2 regions of the Weissella paramesenteroides genome follow, and region 2 is predicted to be linked to the other one. Evidence: riboswitches for the same ligand, from Rfam matches in the RefSeq annotation. Region 2 holds a riboswitch; the other holds the start of a gene.

Region 1 (16,547 bases), 700 kb from region 2:
ACTTCTACAATGATTGATTAATGAAAAGCATTGCTACTCTCATAAAGTAAAAAACACTAATGGATGAAATAGTATCCATTAGTGTTTTTTTACTTTACCACACAGATGATCAAGTTATTTTGGTTGAATAATCGTCTGATTAGGTGTCTTTATTAATTGTAACGGTGTCTCAAAAGCTTCAGAAAGTAAATCGATTTGATTTTGCATTAATACAGCAGCTTCACTGACTAAATCGGCTGTACGTCGTAAAAGCCAAATATGCTGACTGTAACGGAATGCCTGATTTAAATCATGGAGTACCATTAAGACCGTCATTTGTCGTTTTTCTTGTAACTGTTGTAACGTTTTGAGAAACAATTCTTGAAAATGTAAATCAAGAAATGTGGTTGGTTCATCTAAAATCAACAAATCGGGTTGTTGCTGTAAAACAAAACCTAACCAAGCAAGTTGTTGTTGCCCACCAGATAAATCAGTCATCTCTTGATCTAGTAACGGTGTCAGTTGCAGTGTGTTAATCACTTCTTCGTCCATTGTTGCGTGACTAAGCTGTAATAATTCACGAACAGTTAAAGGTTCGTATAACTGATTATGTTGCGATAATACTGCAACATGTTTAGCTTGGTTAATCACTGAGCCACTGTCTGGCAATAGTTCAGCAGTTAATAACTGGATCAAAGTTGATTTACCAACGCCATTCGGTCCAATTAATGCCGTAATCTGATTTGTAGGTAATCGGGCAGACACATTATCTAGTAACTTATGGTTACCACGACTAAAAGATAGATGATTAATGTCGAGCATGATGACCTCCTTTGATTAACATTAGACCAAATAGTGGGCCACTGATAGCTAGCAGAATGGCACTGGTTGGTAATTCCTTGGGTGCGACCACCGTGCGTGCAATCGTATCAGCATTAAGTAGCAATAGACTGCCCCACAAAGCAGTTGGCCAGATTAAATGTTGGCTTTTTTGTTTTGGACTCATAAAGCGAGCAATTTCTGGCAAGATGGCACCTAGGAAAAAAACAATACCAATGAGACTAGTCAGAGCACCCGTCCATAGGCCAATTGCCAGTAGGACGATCCAAATCGTTTTCTCTTCCGAAATACCAAGTAATTTTACTTGGCGAGAAGGGAGAGCAAAATATTTTAGATTTTGCCAGACCAGCGTAATCAAAATACAACCAATAATCATGACCATCATTAACTGCATAACTTGTGGCCAGCTCACCGTACTTAGTGAGGGTAATGGGACACCCAAACCTTCACTGGCAATATTTGTTAGCGCTTGAAAAGTCATAGCAGTCGCGATTCCTAGTAGAATCAACCGCAATGGTGGCTGATGTTTAGGTAGCACAACGAACCAAACCGCAGTTAGTATTAATCCTGCAAAACTACCTAGCAAAACGTTGACGTTTAAGAAACTAGGTAAAAGAACTAAGAGTGCAATTAGTAAAAACTGACTACCGTTCATAATTCCTAGAATAGATGTATCAACGAGTTGATTTCGTAGAACACTTTGTAGCAGCAAGCCACTAATACCAATGAGTGCACCACCAAGTACTGCGACAAGGATTCTTGGTAAACGGTAATTGATAATTAGCTGCCAAGTGTCGTGATTTCCGTGAATCATTTTTATCAGAGAAATCGGTGTACTACCAACAACCAGTGCGATCATGATGCTGACAATCACTAAGATGACCAAAATAAATCGATAATATCTAGACATTATCTCCTCCTATTTTTTAAGCCAAGTCCGAATTTGTTGATAGGCTTTCGGTGCATTTAAATTAGCAGTCATACTGAATGTTGGTTCTTTAGCACGGTAAACATGACCGTCCTTAACAGCAGGCACTGCTTGCCATGTTGATTGTTTGAACAGTGCATCAAAGTTTTTGAAGACACTATCAGGCATTGCATGTGCCATTGTAATAATAACTGTTGGTTGTGATTGTGCAATCTGTTCAGCATTCATTGTGACAAATGGACTTGAACCAGACCCGACGACATGACCACCAGCTTGGGTAATTAAATCACCAATATAACTATGCTCAGTACCAACTAAAAATGAACCGCCAGGCATCCCCATCAATAATAAGACATTTTGCCTTTTCTTGGGATGTTGTTGTGGCAATGAAAGTGAGTGATTTAATTGTTTAGCAGCAGCTTCTCGGTGGTAAGTCTTACCAAGAGAAGTGACCGTTGTTTGTAAATCAGATAATGTATTAAATTTCAATTGTTGATATTTAATATGCTCACTATCTAATTTTTGTTGATAATCAGAAGCAATGGCAGCATCCAAATAAACCAGATCAGGTTTTAATTGACCAATTTTCTCTAAGTTTGGGGCAACATGATTACCAACTTGTGGTAAATCACGGTACTTTTTAGGTAGCGATTGTTGCTCTCCGGGCGTTGGTACGCCAACTAAAGGGACATCTAGCTTATTAAATATCTGAGCTTGCGCATTGGTCGTCACGACAATTCTTTTTGAAACGGTTGTTTCATGAGTTGGGCGCATCATTAACCAGATCCAACCAGCACTAATAATTAATAGCACGAGTAATAAAACAGTTAAGATTTTTTGTTGTTTTCGCATAGGCAATTACTTCTTTTTAAGATTAATGACTAATCCAAGAATAACGCCAATTGCCAGACCACCACCTACAATAGCAGCGACAGGTAATTGCTTGTCTTTGTGAGTCTCTTCAGCAACTTGTTTTGTTGACTTTTGGCTGCTCTTAGATGCAGCGTGTTTACTAGTTGCACTAGAACTAGTCGTTGTCGCAGAACTTTGGCTTGATTCAGATGAGCTTGAGCTACTTGCAACAAAACTCGAACTAGTTGTTTGTGAACTAGCTACTTGGCTGCTTGAACTTGATAACTGACTAGTTGCAGATGAACTCGATGATGATGTTGCAGCAGGTACTGAAGATGCGTTCAATGATAAACCAACAACATAGTTGTGATGATAGTTAATGCTATTAACATCAACTTTAATCGCAGCATTGTGACGAGCACTTAAGTTCGATGTCACGAAGCTGTAAGTAATTGTCTGTGAGTTGCCGGAATCGCTGCGTGATACATTAGCACCTGCGCCGTCAATACTTAGTACTTGCACAGGATAATTACCTAAATCCTTCTGAGTCGTAACTGTTGATGTGACAGTATAACTGCCATTACCATTGGGTGTTACTGTTGCTGAATTAGCAAAGTATGCGGCTGCATAGGAAGTATTCGATGAGCCATTTTCTAATACTTGCAAAGGCACATTATATGAGGCCGCATGCACTGGTATTTGAACACCAATCATGAAAAGTAAGAGTGCCAGCATACTCAACAAATAACGTAAATATTTTTTGTTGTGCATCTGCTTACCCCTTCTTAAAGAAGTTGGTCAACAATGACACACCAACATAACCTAGTGCAGCAGCAATTACACCACCAGCAACAATGAGAATGTTACGGCGAGTTGTGTTGTCTTTTTGATCAGCTTTAGTATCTTTTGAAACATTTGTATCTGACTTAACAGTATCTTTTTTGTCTGAATGTTTAGGCTTATTGGCCTTTTCATCAGATTGTTGGCTAAATGCAGAGTCAGTATTAGCACTAGTATTTTCAAATGTTCCGGTTGCCACAGGATCAGATGTTCCACGTGAAACATCACTAGTGTTTAACGCAGTGGTCAACGTGTTATCAGACATGTTTGGCAAGCCAGTCGTTGGTTGAGTTGCCTCGCTAGCATTATTTAGTGTACGACCAATAACGAAACGAATTGTGTAAGTGTGGTCATACGATAATGGCGCTGTGAAATGAACATGAATCGTTGTCGCAATCGGTGCCTTAATTTCGTTTGCAGATAACGAGAATCGGAAAACTGCCTGGTAATAGTTACCAGTTTTAAAGTTACTCATACGTGTGACATGGTGGGTACCATCCATAAATGTAATTGGCGCTGATCCCATCATCGCTGGCGTATGCGTTGTCACATAACCAGTATATGAGCCATTACTATTTTTAACTAATTGAATGGTTGGCAAGAAATATTGCGCAGCAACTGATGTGCTGTTACTGTTACCTTGCAAAATTGTTAGTTGGTGCAAGGTAGCGTTTGGAACAAGTGTCTGACGGCTTGTTGATAATGCACTACCAGAATTAGATTGGCTAGAAGATGAAGCACTAGAAGATGAGCTTGAATTAGCAGCACTACCACCGTTGTTGCTGGTCTTCTTAACGCTACTCATATCAAAGACAATATCGGCACTTGGATGCTCAGTGAAGTTAATTGCTGAAACAAAAATTGTCATGTTAGATGTCATGGTCTTTGACAACGCAGCAACTGGTACCGTTACGACCCAACTATTGCCGTTAGCCTTAGCAGCAACACCATTGATTGAGAATGTTTTCATCATAGACATAGCATCATTTTGGGTAGCGAAAGTAATCGTTGCTTGACCATTTTTAACAGCAACATTTGCTGGAGACTTCATATAAGTCTTCATCGTTGAATCTGTTTTAGTACCCGTCTTGTAAATGCCATAGTTTACAGTATACTTGCCATCCTTGGTAATATCAGCCTTAGAGTTATTTTGACTAGAAGATGAGGCACTCGAAGCGTGCGATGAACTGGCAGAGCTGGCCTTGCTAGAAGATGAGGCACTCGAAGCATGGGATGAACTAGCAGAGCTAGCTTTGCTAGAAGACGAAGCACTTGAAGCTGAACTAGAACTAGCAGCACTACCACCGCCGTTGTTACCAATCTTCTTAACACTACTCATATTAAAGACAATATCGGCACTTGGATGTTCAGTGAAGTTCATTGCGGCCACGAAAATCGTCATGTTAGATGTCATCGTCTTTGATAAGGCAGAAACGGGTACAGTGACGACCCAGTTGTTGCCATCAGCCTTAGCGGCAACACCATTGACAGAAAATTCTTTCATCATAGACATGGCATCATTTTGGGTCGCAAATGTAATTGTGGCTTTACTATTCTTAACCGCGACCGATGCTGAAGAAGTCATATACTTTTCCATGGCTGAAGCTGTCGTAGTGCCTGATTTATAAACATGGTAGTTTACAGAATACTTACCATCCTTGGTAATGTCAGTCTTAGAGTTGCTTTGACTAGAAGATGAGGCACTTGAAGCGTGCGATGAACTAGCAGAGCTGGCCTTGCTAGAAGATGAGGCACTTGAAGCGTGCGATGAACTAGCAGAGCTGGCTTTGCTAGAAGACGAAGCACTCGAAGCATGCGATGAACTAGCAGAGCTTACCTTGCTAGAAGATGAAGCACTCGAAGCTGAGCTTGAACTAGCAGCACTACCACCGCCGTTGTTACCGGTCTTCTTAACACTACTCATATCAAAGACAATATCCGCACTTGGCTTTTCAGTGAAGCCCATTTGAGGAACAGAAATCGTCATGTTAGATGTCATGGTCTTTGACAAGGCAGAAACGGGTACAGTGACGACCCAGTTGTTACCGTCAGCCTTAGCGGCAACATCATTGACGGAAAATTCTTTCATCATAGACATGGCATCATTTTGGGTCGCAAATGTAATCGTTGCTTGACCATTTTTAACAGCAACATTTGCTGGGGACTTCATATAAGTCTTCATCGTTGAATCAGTAGTTGTACCTGACTTGTAGACATTATAATTAATAGAATAAGTGCCGTCTTGCAAGATGTCTTTGTCAGATGATGCTGATTCTGATGATGAACTAGATGAGTTACTACTATCACTTGTTGATTTAACAAGTGCAGGGTTCATATCAAAAGTAATATTTGAGTTATAACCCTTAGATGGACTCATTGGTACACTGGTAAATGATTTCAAGGTTACTTTACCATCTTTACCGGGTACCAGATCCTTCGTCGGAATAGTGAAATCAACGGTTGTTGACTTATTAACAACGGATTTTGTCTGACCATCAAAAGTGACTGATGGAATCATCCCCATCATACTTGGGACTTGATAAGTAACACTAACGACACTTGTTAGTGCGCCAACCTTGACGTTAAATTCTTTGGCAAAGAAACTATCCATATGACTATCAGGACTGACCGCAATTTGGTAGCTTCCAGCTTTTAGGTTATTTTGGGCAATAAGTTGACTAACATCAAAAGTGATGTTTGATGGATAATCATGTGTATAACCTTGGGCAGACACATGGGTTAGCGACTTAAGAGTCAACTTACCATCTTTGTCAGGGGTTAGATCTTTAGTTGGAACAGTAAAAGTAGTATCCTGACCGCTAACTGATTTTGTCTGACCATCAAGTGTTAGTGATGGAATCATTTTTGCTAATGATGCATCGTTTAAACTCAATGTGATATCTGTTTGCTCACCTTTAACATTAATGCGAGCGGTTGGCTTCAAAAAGCGTGACATCCCCTGGTCTGCTGCAATGTTCACTGTTGAATCTGTTGATGAAGATGAAGTAGTCTTATCATCTGAAACAACAGCAGATGATGCTGTATCGCTACTATTATTTTGCCCGTTATTTACCACACTAGAGGTAGCTGTATCATTGTTAGATGATTGTGCGCTGCTACTTGTTTGGCTTGAACTTGATGATACAACACTTGTTGTTGTACTTGAATCAGCAATTGAAGTACTTGCATTGTTTGAAGAAGAACTTACTGAATGACTTGAATTTGCTGTACTTGAAGAAGAATTAGAGCTTGAGCTAGAAGCAGCTTCCGGCTTAAATCCTTGAATAGCTAAACGAATATCATAGTCGTGATCATAATTCATCATTGGAATGTTGACATGAATCTTGGTCTTGATTGGTTGCCCACTAGCCAATTCATCTGCTGTCAACGTTAGACGATAAATGGTTTGGTTATAACCATTTTTTTGTGTGGTGCCCATTTTAACAACTTGATGTTGTGTATCCTCACTTGAAATGGGCTCATCACCGAGATTAACGGGTGTATTAGATGTTAAATAAGCATAATAATTTCCGTTTGCCTGCTTCTCTAGTGAAATCGTGTTTAAATAAAATTGTGATGCAGTAGATGTTGCATCGCTGTTACCCTGCAAAATTTTCAAATCATAATTCTTTTTAGTTGCTACAGCTTGCGTGGTCTCAGCAGCATTAACAATTGTGTTAACACTTGAGACAGTCGTTGTTGTTAGCATACTTCCAAGAACAACTGTTGAAAACAGTGTTGCAGTTCGTGAAAAAGTACTCATACCTGTCCTAAAACTCCTTCTATTATTCTTAATTTGTCCCATTTATAAGACTTCACATAATTTTCATGAAAAGTTCATAATTGAACATAGACAATTTTAAAGGTTATTTTTAGGTTAATCAAGTTATTTAAAATTAAAGACAGTATAAGATTAGTGATAAAATAAATTATAGAAAATTTGAGAGGTTACCGATATGAAACAGACATATGCGATTGTTGGTTTGGGCCGTTTTGGTAGCTCATTACTAGAATCACTTATAGATGCTGATCAAGAAGTTTTAGTCATTGATAAAAACCCAACGTTAGTAGAAAACTATATGGATATTGCAACTCATGCAGTGATTGCAGATGCGCAAGATGAAGATGCTTTGCGAGACTTAGATTTAGCAAGCTTTGATCATGTTGTGGTAGCAATTGGGCATAATCAGCAGGCATCAATTTTGACAACAATCTTACTGAAAGATATTGGTGTACGTCATGTGATTGCGAAAGCTGAGAATAATTTGCATGCTCGTGTACTAGATAAAGTTGGGGCTGATCAGGTTGTAAGACCAGAAAATGAAATGGCGCATCGTTTAGCTGAACAATTAATGACACCTAACCTACTTAATTTTATTGACTTAGGTGATAAACATTCATTAGGTGAAATTAAAATTGGTAATTTGCGTTTTGCCAACAAGACCATTGAAGAGATAGATATTAGGAAAAATTATGGCCTTAATATCATTGCCATTCGTTCTGAGGATCGTGTGGTGATTACGCCAGAACCCGATGAAATCATTCAAGTTGGGGATGTGCTGACAGTGGCTGGTGAAACAAAGGATGTGAAGCATTTTGAATCACTAGTAGCCAAAATTAAGTAATTATTGTTGACTAGCTATTGACTATCAAGTTTAAACAGCATATAGTTAACCATACTAATTTGTGTTTTGATGAAAAAAGAAGTTATTGGTTATTGATAATATTTAGAGAGTTTGTGTTTGGTGAAAGCAAATTATTATCGGCTAGTAGTGGCGCTTTTGGAGAAACGAAAATTACCTGTAATTAAGTGGCTTAGTCAGCGACTAAGAATTAGGGTGGAACCGCGTTATTAAACGTCCCTATGTCAAATTTAATTTGGCATGGGGATTTTTTATATCCTCATGCAGTGAGGTATATTTATGAATAATCAGTCGGAACGTGAATTATCACGTGGTCTTAAAGCACGCCATGTGCAGATGATAGCTATTGGTGGAGCGATTGGAACCGGTCTTTTCTTAGGATCGGGATCGGCAATCAAAGCAGCAGGTCCAGCACTCATTCTAGCGTATGCACTAACTGGTTTATTTGCATATCTAATGATGCGAGCAGTTGGTGAATTGTTGCTTTCAAATACAAAGATACGATCATTCATTGATTTTGTCCGTATTTATTTGGGTGACAAATGGGAATTCGCCATTGGTTGGGCGTACTGGTTAAGTTGGGCAAGCTTAGCGATGGCGGATCTAACTGCGAGTGGTATTTATTTACGGTATTGGTTTCCTTCACTCCCACAATGGGTAACGCCATTAATTGTTATTATTGTATTGGTCACGTTTAATCTAATTAATGTGCGATGGTTTGGTGAGTTAGAGTCATGGTTTGCTTCAATTAAAGTTTTTGCGATATTGGCATTGATTGTTGTTGGAATCGGCTTGATTATCTCAGGGTTCCATACAGGTGGTAACACTGCAAGTTTTGGTAACCTAGTTTCACATGGTGGATTCTTTGCAACTGGATTTAAGGGCTTTATCATGGCCTTTCCAATGGTGATTTTTGCCTTTACTGGTATTGAAATGGTTGGGTTAACTGCTGGTGAAACAGAGGATCCAGAGCGTGATTTGCCCAAGGCAATTAACTCTGTACCAGTGAGAGTTGGTTTGTTTTATGTTGGTGCAATTGCAATCATTATGTCAGTTTATCCTTGGAATCAAATTGACACATCACAATCACCATTCGTACAAGTATTTTCCGGTATGGGCATTAATTTTGCTGCAACGTTAGTAAACTTTGTTGTGTTAACAGCTGCCCTGTCTGCTGCTAACTCGGCAATTTTCTCGACATCACGGACATTATATGTCTTGGCAAAAAATAGCCAAGCACCAAAATCATTGGCGCGTGTTTCAAAAAATATGGTGCCAGTAACGGGAATGTTGGCTTCAGCAATTGTCTTTTTGGCAGTTGTATTACTTAATTACTTCTTCCCATCAAAGATTTTTACCATGATTACCGGTGTTGCAACGATGAGTTTTATTTTTGTTTGGATACTTATCATGGTTGCCCATATTAAATATAAGCAAACGACAGCAGCAGTAAATAATCCGTATAAGATGCCCTGGTTTCCAGCAACTAGTTATCTAACAATTGGGTTCTTCGTGGCCGTTCTCATTATTTTGGCACTTGACCCATCAACAAGACTATCTGTTTTCTTAACAGTTATATTCTTTGTATTGATGTTAGTTGGCTATAGTTTATGGGCAAAACGCTCACAAAAAATATAAATTATTGAATTGATTGGAAAGTGTAAAAAATTTTCCAATCAATTTTTTATTTGGTAAAAACCTGATTATATAGGGAATGCAACTATTTGGTGCTTGGTAATTTTGTAGGAATTCGATAGATTTATTAGTATAGGAGGAACAAAGAGTATGGATTTAGGGTCACAAATTAAAAGGCAACGGGAAGTAAAGGAATGGTCGCAGCAAATCTTGGCTGATAAGTTACATATTTCGCGTCAATCAATTTCTAAGTGGGAACAAAATACAGCACTACCTAGCTTTACAAATATTGTAGCAATGAGTGAGTTGTTTAATATTTCTTTAGACGAATTTATTAAATCCGACACACAATTAGCAGAACAAATTGATGCAAAGATGAAGATGTCAAAAATACTACATGCAATCACCGTGAGTGCTTTAATCGCATTCATGGTATTTATTGGAATGAAAATAGCTAGTATTAATATTTATGACATTAGTTCGTATTTTACGGATTTTGGAGCCATTTTGCTTATAATTGTCATGTTTAAATTAGACTGGCATAAACTTGATCAAATTGTTTCGAGAAATGTAATTATATTAATTGCGATTACGGTAGTTATGTTCTTAATCCCAGCGATTAATGATTTTATAATGAGTTTTATTGACGGGTGGAAGCGGGCAGTGATTGACTCTAATTTCGAGTGATAGTAAAAAAAACAATCTACTAACAGGATTTGATAGTAGATTGTTTTTTGTGTTTGTTAATCCGTTAACAACAGTTGAAAAGCTAATCGATCACCGTTTGGCACGGGCATTTGAACATGACCACGGTAATCAAAATCGGCTTTTTTAACTGTTTTTTGCATGCCTTTATTGATTTCATGCGTATCAATACGAATATCACGATAACCATGATCTAACGATAACATGACTAAATCGTGAATGAGTTGATGAGCAAGACCTTGACCACGAACATCTGCATCAATCGCAATCCGATGCAAACTCATATATTGGGACTCATTACCTAACCAAGACCCATCAATATCTTCATATGCTTGTTCCGGACCAGGAACTAGTTTCCCGACACCAGCAACTTGATGATTATAGATGAGGACATAAACGATGCCCTTATTGATATCATCTTCGAATTCTTTGCGGTTTGGTTCGGCTGATCCTTGCCATTGTGGTGAATTTTGACTGCCAAGATACGCGACAGCTTGTTGAATGATGCGATAGATCGCATCAACATCTGAGGGCTTTGCTTGACGAGTATAAGTTAATGACATAGGAATTATCCCCCTACTTGTTTAAATTTTGTACTTAATTATAGCAAAAAATTAAAAAGTAAGGCGTTTCTTTTTACAGTTAGACTGTCCAACCACCGTCAGCTTTGATAACGTCACCATTAACAAAACTTGCCTCATCATCAGCTAGGAAAAGAGCAACGGCAGCAATTTGGTCTGGGTTTCCCATCGGTGGTTGACCAGCAGCTTGTGATGCTTGGATACCTAGGTTATCAGGTTGTGAAATTGTAGAACTAATATTAGTATTTACACCACCTGGTGCAATTGCATTTGCACGGATTTTACCAAAGCGACCGTAAGTAGCAGCAATATTTTTGGTTAAACCAATTAAACCGTGTTTTGAAACGGTGTAAACAGCCCCACCACGACCACCAAATAGACCACCAACAGAAGCGTTATTAATGATGATACCACCATGTTCTTGTTTCTCCATGACATTAATGGCTGCCCGGGCAGCCATAAAAGGACCTTCTAGATTAATTGACATAACCTTATGCCAGAGTTCATTACTGACATGCCCGACAGGTTGGAAACTATCCATGATACCGGCATTGTTAACTAAGATATCGATACGATTAAATTTTTCTGTAGTCGACTTGATTAATGCCTCAATATCAGACTCCTTGGAGATATCAGTGATACAACTAAGTGCCTGTCTGCCTTGACTAGTGATTTCATTTTCGACTTCAGCTAATGTTTGTTGATTAACATCAGCTAATACAACTTTAGCACCTGCTTGAGAGTAAGTCAGTGCGATTGCTTTTCCCATACCAGATCCCGCACCGGTTACAATCGCGACTTTGTTTGTAAGATTTGTCATATTTGTGACCCCCTTCACAAATATGATTTTACAGCAAAATAAAAAAAAGAACTAGTAAGAACAACTTTTTTGGATATATGTATTAACATGGTGTCAGTTTAAGAATTTAAAAGGTTCGTTGGATATAATGAGCTTGAGAGGATTTTACTCACAAAGACTAATAAACGATGAACTAAATGAAATGAGGAAATAATCAATGCAAAAACGACCAGGAGATATTATCTTCCGTGCTGTTAAAGGTGCATTAATTGGATCAGGATTTATTTTACCAGGAATTAGTGGTGGTGCATTAGCTGCCGTATTTGGATTATATGAACGATTGATTTTGTTCATGGCGAATCCATTGAAAAATTTTAAATCCAATGTCCGTTTCTTTATGCCCGTTGGCATCGGAGCAGTTGTTGGCATCTTCTTACTCTCGTTTTTAATTAGCTTTATGCTGGGAGAAGTTGAAAGTGTCGCACGCTGGTTCTTTATTGGGGCTATCTTAGGAACTGTTCCCACACTATGGCATGAGGCCGGGAAAATGGGACGTTCAACATGGGACATTATCCTTTCCGTTATTGCGGGAGGCTTAATGTTATTATTCTTATGGTTTGGCCGACCTTTATTCTCAACGATTGAGCCTAGTATGAGTGCCTGGCTTTTAGCTGGTGGATTAATTGGCTTAGGTCTTCTTGTACCAGGATTAAGCCCATCTAACTTTTTAATTTACTTAGGTCTGTACAAAGGGATGAGTGATGGTATTAAAACAGGTGATTTATCAGTTTTGATCCCCCTTATTTTGGGATTAATTGGGATTGTTTTAGTGTTTGCAAAAATCATGGCCTATATTTTTAAAGTTGCTTATGCAAAGTTATTCCATATGATTTTCGGAATTGTGATGGCATCAACAGTCATGATTATCCCGCTAGATTACACTGGTTTTACTGTTTGGCATTATGCGTTCTCAATTATTCTGTTAGCGCTAGGAACGTGGCTAGGTTGGTGGATGGGTCGTTTAGAGCAGACAGTTAAGCCGACAACAGTATAATAAAAATAACAATTTAGAATTTTATATTAGGAAAATTTTAAGTGGGTAGGTCATTTCCCACTGGTAATATGTCATGCTATAATGTGAATAGAAAAAAAGGAGCCCTGTGCAATCAGGACTCCTTGTAGAACCGTTAGACGGTAGCAAATCTAAAGTTTAAATAACCGTTAGCTCTGCCAAGCTAAGACGGTTATTTTTTTTTGCTAATTTTGAAAGCGATTTCAATAATGAGTTGTATTTCATAATTAAACATGCTATGGTTATCTTGTTAAGTTAATTAACGTATCTGGGGTGCTGAAAAGCTGAGAATATACCCACTGAACCTGATTTGGTTAATACCTGCGCAGGAAGATACAGTCCATATATAGAGATTAATGGGCAGTCTTTTTGTGAATGCAAAAAGACTGCTATTTTATATTTTATGAGGATTGCATAGAGCAATTGGCAAAAACTAAATCTAAACAATCATCGTCTGGGGTGCTGAAAGGCTGAGAATATACCCATGAACCTGATGTCGGTAATACGATCGAAGGAAGTGCGATATTTGACTGTGTGCAAATGCCCTTCTTTCAAGATCAGAAAGGAGGGCATTTTTTTGATTATTTTAAATGGTGAACAAACAGCAAACATGGTTGGTAAAACATTGGCTGATTTATTACAAGAAAAAACAGAGATGATGCAAAATGTTGTCGTGGAATTAAACGGTAAGATTATTCATCGTGAGGAATTAGCAGACCGAACGTTGTCAGAAAATGATCACGTTGAACTAATTTCGTTTGTCGGTGGTGGTTAGAAAAGAGGAAAAAATAAAATGACACCAAAATTTCAAGGTGTAGCAGTTACTGATTTTTTTATGGGCATGAAAGAGCGTAATGTGGCTGGTACGACTGAACCTTTAAAAGATGCGCGTGTGACTATTGCAGGTGCTGGGGGTCTAGGTTCAAATATTGCAATTGCACTAGCTCGCAGCGGTGTTGGTCATCTAACTTTAATTGACTTTGATGTCATTGAAATGAGCAATCTTAATCGACAACAATATAAAGTTAGTCAGGTTGGCATGCCGAAAGTCGTGGCATTAAAGCAGAATTTATTAGAATTTAATCCATTTATCGATATTGAGATTCATCAGGTTAAAATTACACCTGACAATATTGAAACACTATTTGCGGACTGTGATATCGTCTGTGAGGCTTTTGATAACCCAATGGCCAAAGCAATGTTATTGGATGGTGTAACGAATTTTTATCCTGACAAGCCACTTGTTATGGGTAACGGTATGGCCGGATTACATATGACTAATGAGATGCAAACAAAACAACAGTTATCAAATGTATATATTTGTGGGGATGGCTATAGTAAAGGTGTCGAAGGACTGATGGCACCACGCGTAATGGTATGTGCTGGACATGAAGCCAATGCTATCTTACGTTTACTAACCAAGCAACCCGTTTTAGCAGAATAGGAGATATAAACAATCATGGTCGAAAGTAATGATGATTTAATTATTGGTGGTCACCATTTTTCTTCACGTTTTATTCTAGGATCAGGTAAGTATTCGTATGAACTAATTGATTCAGCAATCCATCACGCAGGTGCTCAGATTATTACTATGGCATTGCGTCGTACGAATACGGATGAAGAAAATATTTTGAATTATATTCCAGATGATGTGACAATCTTGCCAAATACATCTGGCTGCACCAATGCTGAAGAAGCTATTCGCATGGCGCGCATTGCTCGTGAATTAAGTGGCAGTGATTTTATTAAGCTTGAGGTTGTGCCTGATAAGACTTATTTGTTACCCGATAACGAAGAAACAATTAAGGCAACGAAGGTTTTGGCTGATGAAGGATTCATCGTGATGCCATATATGTTACCTGATTTAAATGCTGCCCGTAAGTTGGTCGAAGCTGGTGCTGCGGCTGTGATGCCATTAGGTGCACCAATTGGTACAAACAAAGGTTTGGCAACTAAAGAATTGATTCAGATTTTAATTAACGAAATTGATGCGCCAATCATTGTTGATGCTGGTATTGGTCGTCCAAGTCAAGCTGCTGAAGCCATGGAAATGGGAGCAGCAGCAGTAATGGCTAATACAGCGATGGCAACAGCAGGTGATATTCCGTTGATGTCAGAGGCATTTAAGTTAGCTGTAGAAGCTGGACGTAAGGGTTATCTTGCCCACCCCGGTCGTGTTTTAGATAAAAAAGCAGCGGCATCATCACCAATTGCTGGCATTAGCAAATAATTATGACGAATGAAACCATACAATTGGGTGATTTGCTGGATCAATTCAATACATCGGATGAAGTTGGCCAGAATCGGTTAGTTTATAATCAGCAATGGGTACGGAATCAACGAGCACTGATTTTGCTCGGCCAAGAACATGGTGCGCAAGCAACGGTTGATGATTATGGTAATGTGTCTTTAGATTTTCCAGGACAAGAAATATCAGCACCGATTGCGACTGGTTCTCATATGGACACTGTGCGTCAAGGTGGTCGTTATGATGGGCTATATGGGGTTTTAGGTGGCTTTTGTGCGATACAAAAACTCTACCAACAAGGACATTTGCCTAAAAAACCGTTACGTTTGATTTCTTTTAGCGAAGAAGAAGGTAGCCGTTTTCCAGCAGCTTTTACTGGATCGAACTATTATACAGGACACCAGCAAGTCACGCCATTAGTTGATGAAATGGGTATCACATTTGATCAAGCTAGACGCGATGCGGTCAGACAATTGCAAACTATTCCTGGTGTTAGGCGACAGCGAGCGCCCTTACCGGCAAGTTTTACGGAATTGCATATTGAACAGGGTCCACGTTTAGCACAAGCACATCAGTCACTTGGGTTAGTGACAGGAATTGTTGCACAAGATCGCTATGATGTGACTGTATATGGACAAGCAAATCATGCTGGTACAACGCCGATGGCACAACGTAAAGATGCGATGGCAACTGCAAGTCATCTGATGGCTGAATTGTATGATTTGGCGAATAAATCTTCAAAAAGTTTGTCATTTACGATTGGTGAAATTCACGTATCACCTAATGTTAGTAATGTCATTGCTGAAAGGTGCACATTTAGCATAGATTGTCGTGAAGAATCGGATGAACGATTAGCTACATTTTTGACAGATATGCAAGTAGGCATCCAACACTTTGAAAATGTCACAGTAAAACAGACACTGCATGTTCCTGCAACTCCTTTATCACAGGCATTAAGGAAACAAAATGCTGAGATAACAACTCGAATGAATTTCCCCTTCCAAGAGTTATTTTCAGGTGCAGGTCATGACAGTCAAATGATGAGTACAGTCGCCCCTACAGCCATGATTTTTGTGCCAAGTGAAGCTGGTATTAGTCATGCACCGACTGAATATACAAAAATGTCTGATTTATTATATGGCGTTGCATTGTTGGCTACTAGTCTATCTGTTCAAGCAAACGAGGCGTAAAAATGCGGATAAAAATTCATCTAACGACTCAAATTATTATTGGTATGTTGATTGGTATCATTTTAGGTGCAGTTTTTGGCACTAAAATTGCGGGAATCAAAATTATTGGTGATATTTTTTTGAGGCTGGTTCAAATGGCTGTCATGCCACTAGTTTTTTGTACGGTAATTGCAGCGATTGGTAAATTACCAGTCAAGCAATTAGGAAAATTAGGTATCAAAACAGCTGCTTGGTT
Region 2 (16,547 bases):
AAATAATCCAAAGTATAATGCCGCCTGTCTTATTTGTACGATTACGTGTAGCTTGTGCTAAGTCTTCATGCTTTACCATCCCCAACTTACCAGCCATGTATTGTAGCATCATTGCAATCAATGATGAAATCAAAACAACTGAAAGCAAAGTGTAATGATAAGTTGCTCCACCAGCCACCGAAGTGACCCAGTTACCAGGATCCATGTATCCAACGGCAACTAATGCACCAGGGCCTGAAAACGCCCACAATTTTCTCCAAAAAGAACCGCCTTTTGGCACAACTACAGAACCATTGATATCGCCTAAACTATCATCTGCAGCTGCGTCTTGAACCAGCGTTCTATTTTTTGCCATTTCTTTTCCAGACATGACAACCTCCCATGATACGTAAAATGTCGTAACAAGGCAGTCCCAGTGTACTATTTACTTTTGTATATAGTGCTAAATAGAATTCATAAAGATTTTCGTTCAACTTGGTTGTTGAAAGCTTATGACTTTTACTTAACCGGGGCTCTCCTTACCCGCAAATTGTATTTTACTCGTTTACAACAGTGGTTGCAACCATTTGTTTTGCGCGTTTTTACTTTTTTTTCACAAAAATATCAAAAAGTTTATTCAATGACGGTTTTAATTTTTATCGTTAACTAAAAATTAAAACGTTTTCACTTAAAACATTTGCTTAAAGTCGTACTTTAAGTAGCAATTTAGACTGCTAAAAAAGCCATCAACCTACCAAATTAATTGGTAAATTGATAGCTTTAAACGTATCAAACTGCGTTATACACTGGCTTCAAAACGATTTTTGTCTCGATCTTACTTAGCCACGTAAACTATTAGCCATACCCATTAGTAATTTACGCATGAATTGATCACCAACAACTAGATACTTAGGATGTGACTTGCGCCGCAACATGGCACCAACTTCACCTTTGGTGACTTTGAAATCTGCTGCTGCCCAAAAACCAAGTAAATCTTCATTTGTATATGCCATGGCAATCTTGATTTTCTTAATTACTACGTTATTAATATCATTATCACGTTGCATGCTATAATCTGGCGCAACTATTGAACCATCGGGATTTGTTTTATGTCCTCGCTGAGAAATAATCAATCCATTCATGAACTTTTCTAAATCGTGTCGTGATAATTGTGCATCTCGTGCACTATCTTGATCTGGTTTAGCCATAATAGCTAGATATGTTTGCTTATCAAGTACCAGTCCACCTAGTTTGAAAATCGTCATCATATCTTTACTATTAATATTGAAAATATACTGTAGTCTTCGAACAATATCGTTATTATGCATAATTAATGCCGGACTTCCTTCATTTTTTCAAGAGTTGGAATCGATGGTTGTGCGCCAGCTCCTTGTACCGTCAGTGCAGATGCCGCACTAGCAAAACGAACACTTTCAACAATATTTTTCATATCTGGTGTTAATTTAGTCGCCAGTGCACCAATAAATGTATCCCCTGCAGCTGTCGTATCGACCGCCTTAACCTTTAAAGCAGGTTCAAAATCATGCTGGCCATTAGCCAGTTGATAGTAGGCACCGCGCTCACCAAGCGTAATGATCACATTTTTGGCACCCATTTCTTGCATTTTATTGGAAGCATTAATCATCGATAGGTCATCATTTACTGGAATACCAGTAATAATTTCTGCTTCGGTTTCGTTCGGCGTAATAAGATCAGTTAACTCCATTAACTCTTTTGGAATTGTTTTACGTCCGGGTGCTGGATTCAAAATTGTCATGACACCCGCTGATTTTGCAAGTTTAAATGCTTGTAACGTAGCGACGACTGGCGTTTCAAATTGTGCAACCAGTACATCCGAAGATTGAATAGTCTCTTTTGCTTCATCAACGTTTGTTTCACTAATGCATTGATTAGCGCCTCCTAGAATGAGAATTGTATTATGTGAATCGCTCTCTAATAAGATATATGCTGCCCCAGTACCGACATTAGCAAGCTGGGCAACATGGGTTGTATCCACACCATCTTCTTTTAGAGCATTCAGCAATAATTCACCATTCTGATCTTGCCCAACAGCACCGATAAAATGTACTTGGGTACCTAAACGCTGTGCTGCGACTGCTTGATTAGCCCCTTTACCACCAGGTGCAGTGGACGCATCAGACATCGCCATCGTTTCACCTTGTACAGGCAAATGATCAATATGTAAAATCGTATCAGAATTCAATGAACCCAATACTGTTACCTTTCTCGTCATTCCTCAATCCTCCTAACATGACTATTCACAAAAAAATTGTTTATTTTCAGTCAATCTATCTAGAAAATAAACAATTCATTTACATCAAATTTTTAACCTTTTAAGATAGCATCAATCTTTGTTAATTCTTCAGCAGATAAGGTCATATTATCAGCAACTTTCACATTGTCTAATAAATGATCAACTGAAGAAGCACCAATAACAATTGATGGCACACGTTTATCCCGAAGTAACCAAGCCATGGCTAGCTGTGCTAAAGTTTGTCCACGATCGGCCGCTACTGTATTCAGAGCATTTAATTTGGCTACCGCACCTTCAGGATCGTCCTTGATAAACGCATTGGTACGGTGTAATGGCATGTCTGTTGGAAAACCATTTAAATAGCGATCCGTCAACAAGCCTTCAGCCAATGGTCCATACGCAATCAATCCCGCATGATGTTGATCTAAGGTTGCCAACATATCAGTGTCTTCTGCTTCACGATTAAACATATTGTATGACATCTGGTTACCAATGAATGGTGTATGTAACTCATCAAAGATTTTACTAATTTCTGCCACTTGCTCAGTCGTATAATTAGACACACCAACGTACAATGCTTTTCCCTGACGAACCATTAAGTCTAATGCTTCAGCAGTTTCACGCAAATTTGTATTTGGATCCCAACGATGCGCATAAAAAATATCCACATAATCTAAATGCATTCGCTGCAATGACAAGTCCAAAGCGGCCGCTAAGGTCTTTTTACCCGAAAACTGTCCTAGTGGTCCGGGCCACATGTGGTATCCAGCCTTTGTTGTAATAATTAATTCATTACGGTAAGGATGTAAGTCTTGTTTATAAACGGCGCCAAATGTTTCTTCTGCTGTACCATCTGATGGGCCGTAATTTGAAGCATTATCAAATGAAAAAATACCATTATCAAAAGCTTTTAACATCACTTCTCTTGAATTAGCTAGTGGCTTTTGGTCTCCCAAATTACGCCACAATCCAAATGATAACGCTGGTAAAATCAATCCCGAATCTGCGACCCGGCGATATGGCATGACTTCATAACGATTTTCTGCTGCTGCATAGACCATTACGGTACCCCCTAAATTTCAATTTGATTAAGATTATAGATTTACTTCTGGTTTGTTATTTGAACGTAGTAGCACATCAATTTGTTTGTGCTCATGAATACGACGAATTGCCTCAGCAAACAAAGGCGCAACAGATAGTGTTGTAAATTTTGAACTCTGCTTTTCTTCAGGGATGCGTAAAGTATCTGTGAAGATCAGACGTTCGATATTCTTATCAGCCGCCAAATTTTCAGCTGCCTGTCCAGACAGAACTGGGTGAGTCGCTGCAACATAGACTTCAGTTGCACCATTAGCTAGTAGCGCCTTAGCTGTCATTTGCACACGATAACCAGTATCAACGATGTCATCAACAATAATGGCCCGACGCCCCTTCACGTCACCAACAATTGCATCAGCAGACGTTGGGTCAGACATGGCAACATTGTCATTGACAATTCCCCATGGTGCGCCAAGTAAATCAGCAAACTTACGTGCGCGACCAGCACCAGTATGATCAGGAGAGACAACCACCAAGTCGTCTGTCAAATTGCGACTATAGAAATAATCTGTTAACAGTGGTGCCGCCTGCAAATGGTCAACTGGAATATCAAAGAAGCCTTGCAATTGTGCAGCATGTAGATCCATTGAAACAACCCGATCAACACCGTTCATTTCAATGAGTGAAGCAACCATTTTAGCAGTGATTGGCTCGCGTGATTTTGCTTTGCGATCTTGCCGAGCGTAACCCAAATAAGGAATAACCAGTGTGATTTGTCCCGCAGATGCACGTCTCAGCGCATCAACAACAATCATCATTTCCATAAATGCATCATTAACCTCTTCAGCAATCGGTGCGATGACATACACATCGTCGCCACGAATACTCTCTAATATTCGCTCATATATTTCACCATCCGCAAAGCGCTTGATATCTAGCTGCGTTAACGGCATATGTAATTCTTCTGCCACTGCATTTGCTAGTTCATGATTAGCAGTTAACCCTAACAACTTTATTTGAGATTCCACGAGTGAACTCCTCCATTTCTCACCATCAACTGTCGTCACATCTATTTTAACAAAATATAGTTCTTTACGATATCCTTTATACGATTATCTGCCCCTATTATGCATTGCATTATCGGTACAATATAATTTATTTGCAAATTTATAATATTACTATTATACTTGGATAAGCGAATCAAACAAGCTGGGGTGCCATAAAGCTGGCTGAGATAATACCCATAGAACCTGAGCAAGGTAATGTTGCTAGGGAGCTTGGTTTGTTTACCATGACAGTAAACGAACCCCAGTATCGGTGTGTACAAACGCCATTGATACTGGGGCTTTTTTTGTTACCAAAGCTTCAGCGATTCGATAACATTTTATTTTTAAGGAGGTTTGCAATTATTATGCAAACAGTTAATGAATCAAAGGTTAAGTGGTCACTACGCGATGTGATTTTCTTAGCAATCATCGCAATTTTTTTCGGTGTTATTTTTGAATTATGGAGTGCGGCTTATTATGCGGTCGCTGCTACCCCGCTAAAACCCTACGCGAATGATTTAACTTTAGGTGTTTGGTTGATGGCTGGACCATTAGCAGGTGCGATTCTACAAAAAGTTGGTAGTTCAACAATTGGTGAGGTACTAGCCGCTGCTGTTGAAATGCTACTATTCTCAAGTTGGGGCGCTGCCAACTTAATTTCTGGCTTTGTACAAGGAATTGGGACAGAATTGGGATTTGCTGCAACTGGCTACAAGAACTGGGATAAACTAGGCCTTGCCCTTTCTGTATTGACCACAACAATTGTCACGTTCATTTGGGACCTATTTAATAGTGGTTATGCCGATTATAAGCCAGGAATGATGATTACCCTATTCATTATTCGTTTGATTTCTGCCGGTTTCTTTGGTGGTGTGTTAGTTTACTACATCAAGAAACTTGTGACAAAGTCTGGATTACTAAAACGTTAAGCTCATGACAAAACTACAAGTTGACAATTTAAGTTTTGCTTACGAGGCTGACCAACCTAATGTATTAAATCAGATAAATTGGATTCCTGAAGAAGGTTCATTTAATCTATTAGTTGGTCCGTCAGGTTCAGGAAAATCAACATTGCTTAAGGCAATGGCTGGTCTATTACCAAAATTTGGTGGTGTCATCACTGCTGGTAACGTCTTTTTAAACGACGAACCGATTCAGCCGCTGGCCCCTTTTGAAAGAGCTAAGCGCATCGCCATGCTCTTTCAAAATCCGGACCGCCAATTTGCCATGCGCACTGCACGCTTGCAATTAGTGTTTGCTTTAGAAAATTTGCAGTTGCCAATTGATACAATTAATCAGCGCGTCGCTTTAGCAATTAACGCCTTACATCTCGAGCAAATTGCTGACCAAGATTTATTAACATTATCAGGTGGTGAAAAACAACGAGTTGCCCTAGCAATCATCCTAGCAATGGATAGTGATATCGTGTTACTTGATGAACCATTTGCTAGTGTTGATCCAACTGCACGTTTAGCCTTATTAACTGATTTAAAGAAAATGCAATTAGAGCAACATAAGACAATTATTATCTCTGATCACGACTTATCAGGTTATCAAGAATTGGTTGATCATCTATTTGCTATCGATACGGCTTCAGGTACATTGCATCAACAACCACTTTCAAAACTGTTTGATTTACCGGCGCAAACCCCTTTTTATGGTTTGCCCCATTCAAACGGTCCCTTAGGTTGGCAAGATTTGACACTAACCGTTGGCAAAAGTCGTCAATTGCTAAAAAATAGTAACTTTACATTACCAACTGGACAAATTGGTCTCTTATCAGGTGCAAATGGGATTGGAAAGTCAACGCTTTTCAAAGCACTAAGTCACCAGGTCAAATATACTGGGCAAGTGACTTGGCATAATGAGGATACAACCAAAATTAAACTAAAAAATTGGGCAAAAAAAGTTGCTTTGATTTTCCAATCAGCTAGTGATCAATTTGTTACAATGACCGTGCAAGAGGAAATCACGTTGTCACAGCAACATGGTTTAGCAGCGGCTTATTGGTCAGAAGAACGGATTCAATCAGCTTTAAAAAGCCTAAATTTAAACCATCTAACTGAACACGTTGTTTATCAATTATCTGGGGGTCAACAAAAAAAGTTACAGGTGCTTAGCATGCTTATCATGGGACAACCGATTCTATTATTGGACGAACCATTAGCAGGTCTTGATATTGATTCAGTACAAGCAGTTATGCAACTAATCAGTGATAGCATTCAAGCAACAAACCAGAGTGTTTTGATGATATCGCACCAACGTTCTGGTTTGGCTGATTTTATTGATTACGAGTTGGTTTTTAAAAATCAAGCTTTACACCTTGTTGGGGAGGCACCAAATGCTTAAATTAAATCCAACCATTCTTGTTGCAATTATGCTAGGAATTGGTATTGAAACATCATTCGTTCGTTCTGTCATTCTCAATGGCGTCGTTGCATTAATTAGCCTGATTTATCTATTAATACAACGACCAAATTTAAAGGTTATTGGTTTGATGTTACTAATTTCAATTCCGGTTGCCTTTGGAACCTGGTGGTCATTTATTGCCTTTGGTACTGGTGATACCCATCACCTCGCCCTTGTTTATGCCACTCGTTTATATGCCTACTTACTTTTGGGTGCAGCAGTCACTTTAACTGTCAAAGTTAAAGATCTACTTTTCAGCCTAAACCAACATGCAAAATTATCTAATACTTTTACATACGGCTTATTAGCTGCATTTAATTTAGTACCCCGTGTTAGACGACAGGTACAAATTATTCGGTACGCTGGTGCCTTACGTGGCATCACCTATCACTTATGGCAGCCACAAATTTACTTTAAGGCCATCCTGAGTGCACTACATTGGTCAGATGATTTGGCAATTGCCATGACCTCACATGGTTTTTCAGAAGGTTTTCCAAGGACACAAACCATCCAAGAACACTTACCAAAATGGCAATGGGGTCTTGCCTTTCTATTAGTGCTCGCCTACTTTATTGTCGCTATTGTGATAAAACCTTGGTAATAAAAAAATAGCTATACAAAATACGCACCATGCAACTGACTTTACAGTAACAAGGTGCGTATTTTTAGTCTTAAAAATCAGTTAATCAATTTTCCAAATTTATACACAGTTTTCGGATATTGCAGAACCTTTATATTCGCCAATGGATTTTCGTCCAAAACGATAAAATCAGCCATAAAACCAGGTGCTATTTTCCCAACATGGTCATCAATTCTCAAAGCTTTTGCAGCACTACTAGTTGCCGCCAAAAGAGCATCTCCAGAAGTTAATCCGAGTGACGTCATCTTTTCAAGTTCCTTTGTTGAGCCATCATCAAAATTATTAAAAGGCGTACCGGCATCAGTCCCCATCACAACTCTTACTCCCGCTTTTATGGCTTTTGCAATACTATGACGATGGGCTATCAATACATCTTCATTCTTGTCATACATCCATTTGACAATATCTTCCTTATGATCATGAATCGCATCTGGTGCAGAAAGGGTTGGGACAATTGGCGTATCTGTTTCTAACAGCATATCAATTGCCTCATCATCCAAGTAAATAGCGTGCTCGATTGAATCTACACCTGCTTTAATTGCGTTTTTTATCCCCTGATTACCTTGTGCATGTGCTGCTACAGGTATGCCATAGTTATGTGCTTCCTCGACAGCCGTTGCTAATTCACTAACACTAAATTGTACGTTTCCAGGTACCTCTTGATCATTGCTTGTAACCCCGCCAGTCGCCATCAACTTTATGTTTTTAGCACCTTGTTTTATTAACTGACGTGTAGCCTTACGTACCTCATCCATACCATCCACTTCTTTACCAATGACTCCTGCGCCATGCCCACCAGTGATTGTTAGCGCAGCACCACTGGCAATAATATTTGGTCCTTCTATAACATGCTGTTTAATCAATTTCGCTAATTTAATATCAATATTGTTTGCTGCCCCAACTTCTCTGATAGTCGTTACACCATCTGATAACAATTCATGTAAATGTTTTATAGCATAAATTGTTAATTCTGCTTCATTTGTAATGGTTGTCAGTTGTTTTTTATCATTTGCAGTTAAATCTGAAATATGTGTGTGAGCATTAATTAAACCAGGAATGACAAACTTACCAGATAAACTAACAACCTGAGAATAATTGTCATTAATTGTAAAGTAACCCGATTCTGTATCGACCGTAAAGTCTGCTGCTTTAAATTCACCTGCTATAAAAATCTCTCCATTAATAAACTTTACTTTTGTCATGTCTCATATCTCCCTTTATTTCTTATAAGCTTCTTTAAAGTCAAACGTTGCTCCATAAGTATTCACCAACAACCCTTTAATGTTCGGTCGAATCAATGCCGGTATCGACTGATGTCCTAATGTCACGACAGGTAATTCACTGTGAATTCTTTGTTCAGCTTGCAATAAATCTTGATAGCGCTTGTCTGGCTGATTCACATCATTCCCATTTGCTCGTGCGAGCGCTGAATCATATTTTTTATCGTTAAATTGAGAAATATTGATACCACTATCACTTTGAATCATATTAAGAAAACTCATTGGATCTGCATATTCTCCACCCCATGAAGTCAACACAATGTCAAAGTCATGTGATAATTGCGCTTTAACCCTCGCTGCCTTTGGTTGAAACTTAACCGTTAATTCAACACCGGGTAAATTATTTTGTAACTGACTCTGTACATATTGTGCTTCGACCTTACTTTGATCGTCATTATCGGCTAGTAACGTTAATTTTATTTTTTTCACATTACTTTCAGCTAAACTATTTTTAGCATCTCGCTTATTAAATGTATATTTTTTGCTGTTGGCATCTTTACTAAAATCACGCTGGTTATCAGGATTTTTGATCGTATTCTCAGGCGTAAAGGCATTTCCACTACGTTCAATTCCATTGAGAACCTTATTTGTTAATCCCTTCGTATTAATGGCCTGTTTGATTGCAACACGTACTTTTTTATTTTGCAGATATTTATTCTTCAAATTCAATCCTAAAAAGTCAGTTCTACCATTCTTGATATTATGGTATGCTTGATTATTCTCATTTGCTCGAACTTGATCAGCAGTTAGTGATGTATAGTCAGATTTACCTGCTTTATACAAATTATAACCAGTTGTATTATCAGTCACTGTTTGAATATTAATTTTATTTGTAGTAACTTTCCCTTTATCCTCATAATCATTATTTTTCACTAATTGATACGACTTATCTGATCCATTCCAATTTTTTAGTACAAATGGCCCATTCGACAATGATTTATCAGCTGATGTACCATATGCCTTACCAACTTTCATTACAAATTTTTTAGGTTGCGGATAGAACGCTGTCCCTGTCAGAATACTTTTAAATGCTGGATCAGGGTTATTCAAGGTAATTTTTAATGTTTGACTATCAAGTGCTTCGACACCGAGGTCAGAAGCAGGCTTCTTTCCATTTGTCACTGCTGCCGCATTTTTAATATTATTGGCTAACGTTGCCCCATTAGACTTATTTTTTGGATCAACAGTCTGCTGTATACCAAAGACATAATCACTTGCTGTCACTTTTTCATGATTAGACCACCTTAAATTATCTTTTAAATGAAAAACATATTCATGGCCACCCTTAGATACATCAACCGACTTAGCATCAGCTAATTGGGGTTGATTATGCTTCCCATATCGATATAACCCTTGCCCTGTTTGTGTGATGATTTCTGTACCAGTAGAATCATTCGCCTGTGATGGATTCATTGTTGTCAAATCTGCAGATTCTGTCCAGTTTATCGTTTGATTCGCATAGACTGCTTTGTCTTGAAACAAACTTATACTAGTCGCAGTTGATAACCCCACCATCAATATAAACGATATTTTTTTAATTCTCATAGATATTCTCCATTAAATAATAATTAACTAAACAAAAACGGCTAACCAGCACATTATGTGCTAACTAGCCGTTGTCTTTTTAAAAATGACAGGTTAATTTCTAGCGGCTAGCTATCGTTAATGCATAACTGATAGCTAGCCCACAACAAATAGCCAACTATCTCGCTGGCCACCACCATGAAATAGTTGCTGAGAGTACAACTTGATTAATTTCTGAATGAATTAATAACATTATGATTTCTCCTTGCATGTCTTACTAGAATTTATTTAATTATAACGCTGGTATGAGAAAAATCAATAAATAATTAAAATAAAATTAAAAAATGTTTATTTTTTAATTTTCAAAATCAGCAATCAGGACACGGCTACCAGCAGACTGATCTGCCGGATCTGCTTGACCAAATGCTGCCTGTGACAAATGGAGTTTCGCAACTTCGACACCAAAATAATCTTGAATTAAATCTTGCACAAACAATAGTAATGCTTGTGAATCAAGCTCTGTTTCATGGATTAATACTGGTCCCTTGTTTTTAAAAACTTCTGCATTGCGTAAATTGTCTACTTTTTGTTCTAGTGCTGGCAATCCGGCTACTAAATGATAAACCACATGGTTCTCATGAACCCATTTTGTTAAATGAACAACATGTCGTAAATCAGTTAATCCAATTGGTAAAATCAAATCAGCAGCGATTGCAGTTAACTGCATAGGTTCTTGGGCTTGCTTTTGAATGGCACTCGTTAGAGTGGTTGTATCTAAAGTAAAATGCCCATTATAATCAAGCATGGCCTGCCCTAGCAACATTTCGACACGAGTAACATATCCAATCCGGTCAAACTGTGGATTAGTCGCTAATTCTTGAGCCAAGTGCTGTTTAAAAATATCAGGTGTTCGCCAATCAAGGCGTAATTTTGCTTGATTTAGAGCAATATCATCACCGACCGCATGAAATGTAATCAACGTATACCCCATGGTGCCGGGTATCTTATTAATTACAGCCTGTCTATCTTCTGAAAAAAAACGACTATTATACATATGATTCTCCCCATTTATGTAACAGTGTTGCTAAAGGCATTTGACCTGGTGCTGATGCCTCATTAACAACTGCGAAAGTCAATTGTGAGCCAAATTGATAACCAAGCTCACGTGACACCATCCCCAACTCACCCATTGACATCGTAATCAAAGGCACATCACTTTCGTTCGCACCAGTTGCCGTTGCCTGCAGTAACCGTTCAACATCCGTGGCATCTTTTGGCATGACCGCAAGTTTCGCAATGTCGATTGGTAGCTTTGTCATCTGTGCTAGACATGCGTCTAAACGAGCAGGTGTTGTGCTAAAGTTATGCTTTGATCCGATAACCTTGACATCTTTAGGTATCAATTTCAATAGCTCTTGCTGATCTGCTAATAAAGTTACCTCAATATCAACGGCTTCAACACCAGCTTGTATCGCGTCATGATAGACACTTTGATAGCGATCATGATGATAGGTTAATTTTCCCCCTTCATCAACAGTTCGCCAAGTAAAAATCATCGGTTTATTTAATATTTCGTGCACCTGGCGAATGTTAGTCACTGTTAATTCAGATAAATCCGACAAGAAATCAATGCGCCATTCCACAACATCCGCAGGTGTTTGACGCAAAGCTTGCGCAGTTAATCTTATTGCAGCAATTGTTTTGTCAACCATTGGCACAGCCACTAATGGTCGCCGTTCGGTGGCTACTGCACTACCTATTTTCAATCGTTTCATCATGATATGCTTCCATGTACTGTCTGACTTCTTCAGCAACCTGCGCAGCAGTTTTGTTATCGGTGTAGATGGTTTCTGTCGCAATCTCGGCATACTTAGCTAGACGCTGTTCCCAAAGTTCAGCTAGTTCCAATAATGACTTGTTGCGAACAATTGGCCGTGAATTATCTTTGACTAATCGTTCAACAGTTTGGCCAAAAGAACCCGATAGATAAATAACTGGCACCGTACTATTTTTTAATAATTGCCGGTTTGCTGTCAATTCAATAATGCCGCCACCAGTTGCCATAACCCCCTGCTTAACTAGATTTTCTTGCAGAATGGTCTGCTCAAGTTGTCTAAACCCTAATTCACCAACCGTTGCAAAAATTTCACCGGGTGTTTGACCCGTACGTTGACTCACTAACTGATCCGTATCTAAAAATGCTAGGTTTGTTTTTTTGGCCAATAATTGACCTACCGTTGTCTTACCAGCTCCCATGAAGCCAATTAAAATTACTTTCATCCTATTTTACGACCTCATTTAAGTCTCTAAAAAAATCTGGGTATGAAATATTCACTGCTTCTGCATTTGCAAGTGAAACTTCTCCCGTTGTTATCAGGGCAGCAATCGTTAACATCATTCCCACGCGATGATCACCACAAGAATCGATTGTCGTTGGTTGATCAACATGTAATGGTGTCCCACCATGAATATAAAACCCATCTTCTCTAGGTTCAATATTGGCACCTAGCTTATTTAATTGTGTTGTTACCGTAGCGATGCGGTCACTTTCTTTCACATGTAGTTCACTAGCACCAGAAATAATTGTATCCCCTTGTGCTTGCGTCGCAACTAACACGATCAGCGGTATTTCATCAATCATTGCTGGCACATCAGTCGCTGTGATTATCGTACTGTTTAATGATTGTGAGTGAACTTGAATATCTGCCATTGGTTCACCATCACTTGATTCATTCTGATAGATAAACCGGGCCCCCATGCGCTGCAAAATCGTTAAGATACCTGTACGTGTTGGATTAATGCCGACTTGTTTCAACGTTAATTGACTATTCGGTACGAGTAACCCGGCCACAAGCCAAAAAGCAGCCGAAGAAATATCACCCGGCACGCGAATCGTTGTTGCCTTCAAGTGTGTCTGAGGTGCAATTTTAATTTGATTGCCTTCACGTTTCACCATCACGCCAAATGCTGCTAGCATCCGTTCAGTATGGTCACGAGTCGCAATCGGTTCAATAATTGTTGTTTGTGATTTAGCTTGTAATGCCGCTAAAATAATTGCACTTTTTACTTGTGCAGAGGCAACTGGTAATTCATAAACTAACCCTTCAAGATAACGGGTGCCCAGTTTCGTAACTGGCAGATGATCATTTTTACTAACATAGCTCACCCCCATGGCACGTAATGGTTTAATCACACGTGCAAATGGTCGCTTAGACAAGCTGTTGTCACCACGAAATGTAATCGCAAATGGTTGATTCGCCAATAATCCCATTAATAATCGGGCTGTTGTTCCTGAATTTCCCATATCCAACATCTGCTTTGGCTCAACAAGTTCATTCAAGGACTTGCCATGAATGATTAAATCGTGATTTTCGGTACTAAATGTCACCCCTAAATTCGACATTGCCGTCACAGTTCGACGTACATCTTCAGAATCTAAAAGATGTTGTACTCTTGTATCACCTGACGCAATACTTCCAAGCATAACTGCTCGATGTGAAATACTTTTATCACCAGGCATTGTTAAAGTTCCCCGCAGTTGTTTCCCCGCTGTTTGTAACTTCATTTTGCCCATTATTTAACCTACAATTCTTTTCCAATCAAAAATGCTTGATTTCTTCACGATATGCTGACACTTGCTCTTGCAATCGTGACAAGCTATCTGTATCAAATTTATCTAGTATCGCCTTTGCTAACTCAATAGCAACCATAGCCTCAGCAATGACTGCTGCAGCAGTTACTGCCGTTGTATCTGATCTTTCCGTTGATGCTCGGTGATTTTCATGCGTGTCAATATCAACACTTTGCATTGGTTGATATAATGTTGGGATTGGCTTAACAACCCCACGAACAACAATCATTTCACCAGTGGTCATACCACCTTCGAAGCCACCCAAATGATTGGCACCACGATAAAAGCCTCGTTCAGCTGACCAATAAATTTCATCCATCAGCTCACTACCATATTTGGTCGCATTCGCAAAGCCACCACCAAATTCAACACCCTTAAAAGCATTAATACCAACAATAGCGCGGGCAATTTTAGCGTCTAATTTTTCATCAGCTGACACATACGATCCTAAGCCAGCAGGGACACCCGTTGCCATCACTTGCACCGTTCCACCAACAGTATCACGCTGACGTTTGGTTTGATCAATCACTTCACGCATTGCTTCATCATCAGTAGCAGTCAATGTACGTGTGGGATAACTTTCAGTGATGGCACGTAATTCAGCTAACGTTTTATATTTGGTAAGTTGTGTCAAGTCTGAACTAGCTGGTCCAATATTGGTCACAAAGCCATGAACATCAATATCAAGTGCAGCTAATAATTTTTTAGCAACCGCCCCTACGGCAACTCGCATCACCGTTTCACGAGCAGATGAACGTTCTAAAACATTACGTAAATCCACTTGATGACGATACTTCATACCACCAACTAGATCAGCGTGGCCTGGTCTAGGGCGCATGACTTTACGCATGCTATTTTCAACGGTAGCTGGACTATTTGGATCCATAATTTTTGACCAATGATTATGGTCATCATTGTGGACGTTTAAAGCAATTGGTGATCCCAAAGTGACTTGGTGACGGACACCTGACATAATTGTCACAGTATCTGTTTCAATGACTTGGCGCTGACCGCGACCATAACCATGTTGACGTCGTGCAAGCTGTTCATTAATATCAGCAGCCGTAATTGTTAAACCAGCTGGAATACCTTCAATAATGGCAACCTCTTCTGGACCATGACTTTCTCCTGCTGTCATATATCGCATAAATTATGATGCTCCTTCAATAAATTCTGTCATCTCTGCTAATGATTTTTTGATAATTACTGGTTGGCCAGGTTCTTTAACTGCAACTAATTGTAAGATACCTGAAAGATTCTTCTTATCATGTGCTAACTGCGCAATCATTGCTGGTTGGCTAACAAGAGCTGACGTAATTGGTAAGCCAACTACTCGTAACCTCTGGCTTAAGGCCTGTAAAAATTCAAATGAACTAACATTTTCGGCAACAAAGCGCTTGGTAATTGCAACCATACCTATTGACACTGCTTCGCCATGTCTTAAACCACCAGCAGCAAGTAATTCGATGGCGTGACCAATCGTATGACCAAAATTTAGATACTTACGAATACCTGCTTCACGCTCATCTTGCATCACAATTTTTGCTTTATATGTGACAGATTGTGTAATTAATTCTGACGCATTCGTTAAAATATCATTAACCGTCTGAATCCTACCTGTTAGTTGCCAGAATTCACCACCTGCTAATGCACTACTTTTAACCACTTCAGCATATCCTTCAACTAAATCTCGATTTGCTAAAGTTTTTAGATAGGTCGGATCGATCAGTACCAAATCAGGTTGATAAAATGTCCCCATAATATTCTTTGTTCGCCCTAAATTAATGGCCGTCTTACCACCAACACTCGAATCAACTTGTGCTGTCAGTGATGTGGCAATTTGAATAAAGGCAACCCCACGCATATATGTTGCGGCTGTTAGTCCAGCTAGATCACCAATCACACCACCACCTAGCGCAATTACGCCATCCGCACGAGTAAAATGTTTTTCAGCTAAACGCGCAATCGCCTTTTCAAGGCATGCCAATGATTTTGAGTGCTCACCCGCGGGTAAAACAAGGGTCGTTACTTGATAGCCAGCCGCTTGCAATTGGGTCACCGTATCAGATAAATAAAGTGCCGCAACATTTTCATCGGTCATCACTAATACCTGACGAGTTGACCATACCTGTTGAATTATTTTGCCGATTTCATGACGCATACCTTTTAAAATCTGAACTTGATAGGTTTTTTCAGGAACGGAAACTGTCACCATATTATCACCTCATAATTCATGAATTGCTTTTGCTTTTGTAAATAAAGTCATCATTTGATCTGGTGTGAGAGCTTGTTTGCCATCAACCCATGCTTTGGCTGGTTGATCGTGAATTTCAATCATCAATCCTTGTGCACCTGCTGCAACCGCTGCTAAGCCAATTGGTGTCACATGATCAGAAACCCCTGCTGCATGTGATGGATCAGCCAACACTGGTAAGTGCGTTAATTTTTGTAATACTGGAATAACACTGACATCCATTGTGTTTCGTAAATATTTTTGGTCAAAGCTGCGGATACCACGCTCCATCAAAATAATTTGTTGATTACCTTCAGATGCAATATACTCTGCCGCACTTAAAAATTCATCAACAGTTGCACTCATCCCGCGTTTCAACAGTACCGGTTTATTTTGTCGACCCAATGCCTTTAATAAGGAAAAGTTTTGCATATTACGCGTGCCAACCTGAAAAATATCCGTATATTGACCAACCAACTCAACATCAGCTGG

The links. Region 2 has a riboswitch for thiamine pyrophosphate ahead of QRX23_RS03410 (ECF transporter S component). Riboswitches for the same ligand answer to the same signal wherever they lie in the genome.
Region 1: linked by a shared signal. The riboswitch ahead of thiS (sulfur carrier protein ThiS) and the one ahead of QRX23_RS03410 (ECF transporter S component) in region 2 are both predicted to bind thiamine pyrophosphate.

Annotation. Positions count from the first base shown of each region.
Region 1 is NZ_CP130559.1:1,940,446-1,956,992, reverse strand. It holds gene QRX23_RS09800 (ABC transporter ATP-binding protein) at 115-801, opposite strand; gene QRX23_RS09795 (FecCD family ABC transporter permease) at 788-1,729, opposite strand; gene QRX23_RS09790 (ABC transporter substrate-binding protein) at 1,739-2,599, opposite strand; gene QRX23_RS09785 (NEAT domain-containing protein) at 2,606-3,370, opposite strand; gene QRX23_RS09780 (NEAT domain-containing protein) at 3,375-7,202, opposite strand; gene QRX23_RS09775 (potassium channel family protein) at 7,396-8,064, shown strand; gene QRX23_RS09770 (amino acid permease) at 8,362-9,720, shown strand; gene QRX23_RS09765 (helix-turn-helix domain-containing protein) at 9,868-10,404, shown strand; gene QRX23_RS09760 (GNAT family N-acetyltransferase) at 10,461-10,985, opposite strand; gene QRX23_RS09755 (glucose 1-dehydrogenase) at 11,065-11,823, opposite strand; gene QRX23_RS09750 (DUF368 domain-containing protein) at 12,020-12,856, shown strand; TPP riboswitch at 13,134-13,223, shown strand; TPP riboswitch at 13,320-13,409, shown strand; gene thiS (sulfur carrier protein ThiS) at 13,452-13,649, shown strand; gene thiF (sulfur carrier protein ThiS adenylyltransferase ThiF) at 13,668-14,318, shown strand; gene QRX23_RS09735 (thiazole synthase) at 14,334-15,104, shown strand; gene QRX23_RS09730 (hydantoinase/carbamoylase family amidase) at 15,107-16,312, shown strand; gene QRX23_RS09725 (dicarboxylate/amino acid:cation symporter) at 16,315-16,547, shown strand, end outside.
Region 2 is NZ_CP130559.1:673,330-689,876, reverse strand. It holds gene QRX23_RS03435 (Nramp family divalent metal transporter) at 1-370, opposite strand, end outside; gene QRX23_RS03430 (DUF1456 family protein) at 819-1,307, opposite strand; gene rbsK (ribokinase) at 1,310-2,233, opposite strand; gene QRX23_RS03420 (aldo/keto reductase) at 2,326-3,315, opposite strand; gene QRX23_RS03415 (ribose-phosphate diphosphokinase) at 3,349-4,320, opposite strand; TPP riboswitch at 4,493-4,584, shown strand; gene QRX23_RS03410 (ECF transporter S component) at 4,704-5,267, shown strand; gene QRX23_RS03405 (ABC transporter ATP-binding protein) at 5,272-6,687, shown strand; gene QRX23_RS03400 (energy-coupling factor transporter transmembrane component T family protein) at 6,680-7,348, shown strand; gene QRX23_RS03395 (metal-dependent hydrolase family protein) at 7,426-8,589, opposite strand; gene QRX23_RS03390 (peptide ABC transporter substrate-binding protein) at 8,605-10,212, opposite strand; gene QRX23_RS03385 (hypothetical protein) at 10,547-11,245, opposite strand; gene aroD (type I 3-dehydroquinate dehydratase) at 11,238-11,969, opposite strand; gene QRX23_RS03375 (shikimate kinase) at 11,944-12,471, opposite strand; gene aroA (3-phosphoshikimate 1-carboxyvinyltransferase) at 12,473-13,765, opposite strand; gene aroC (chorismate synthase) at 13,791-14,969, opposite strand; gene aroB (3-dehydroquinate synthase) at 14,973-16,037, opposite strand; gene aroF (3-deoxy-7-phosphoheptulonate synthase) at 16,047-16,547, opposite strand, start outside.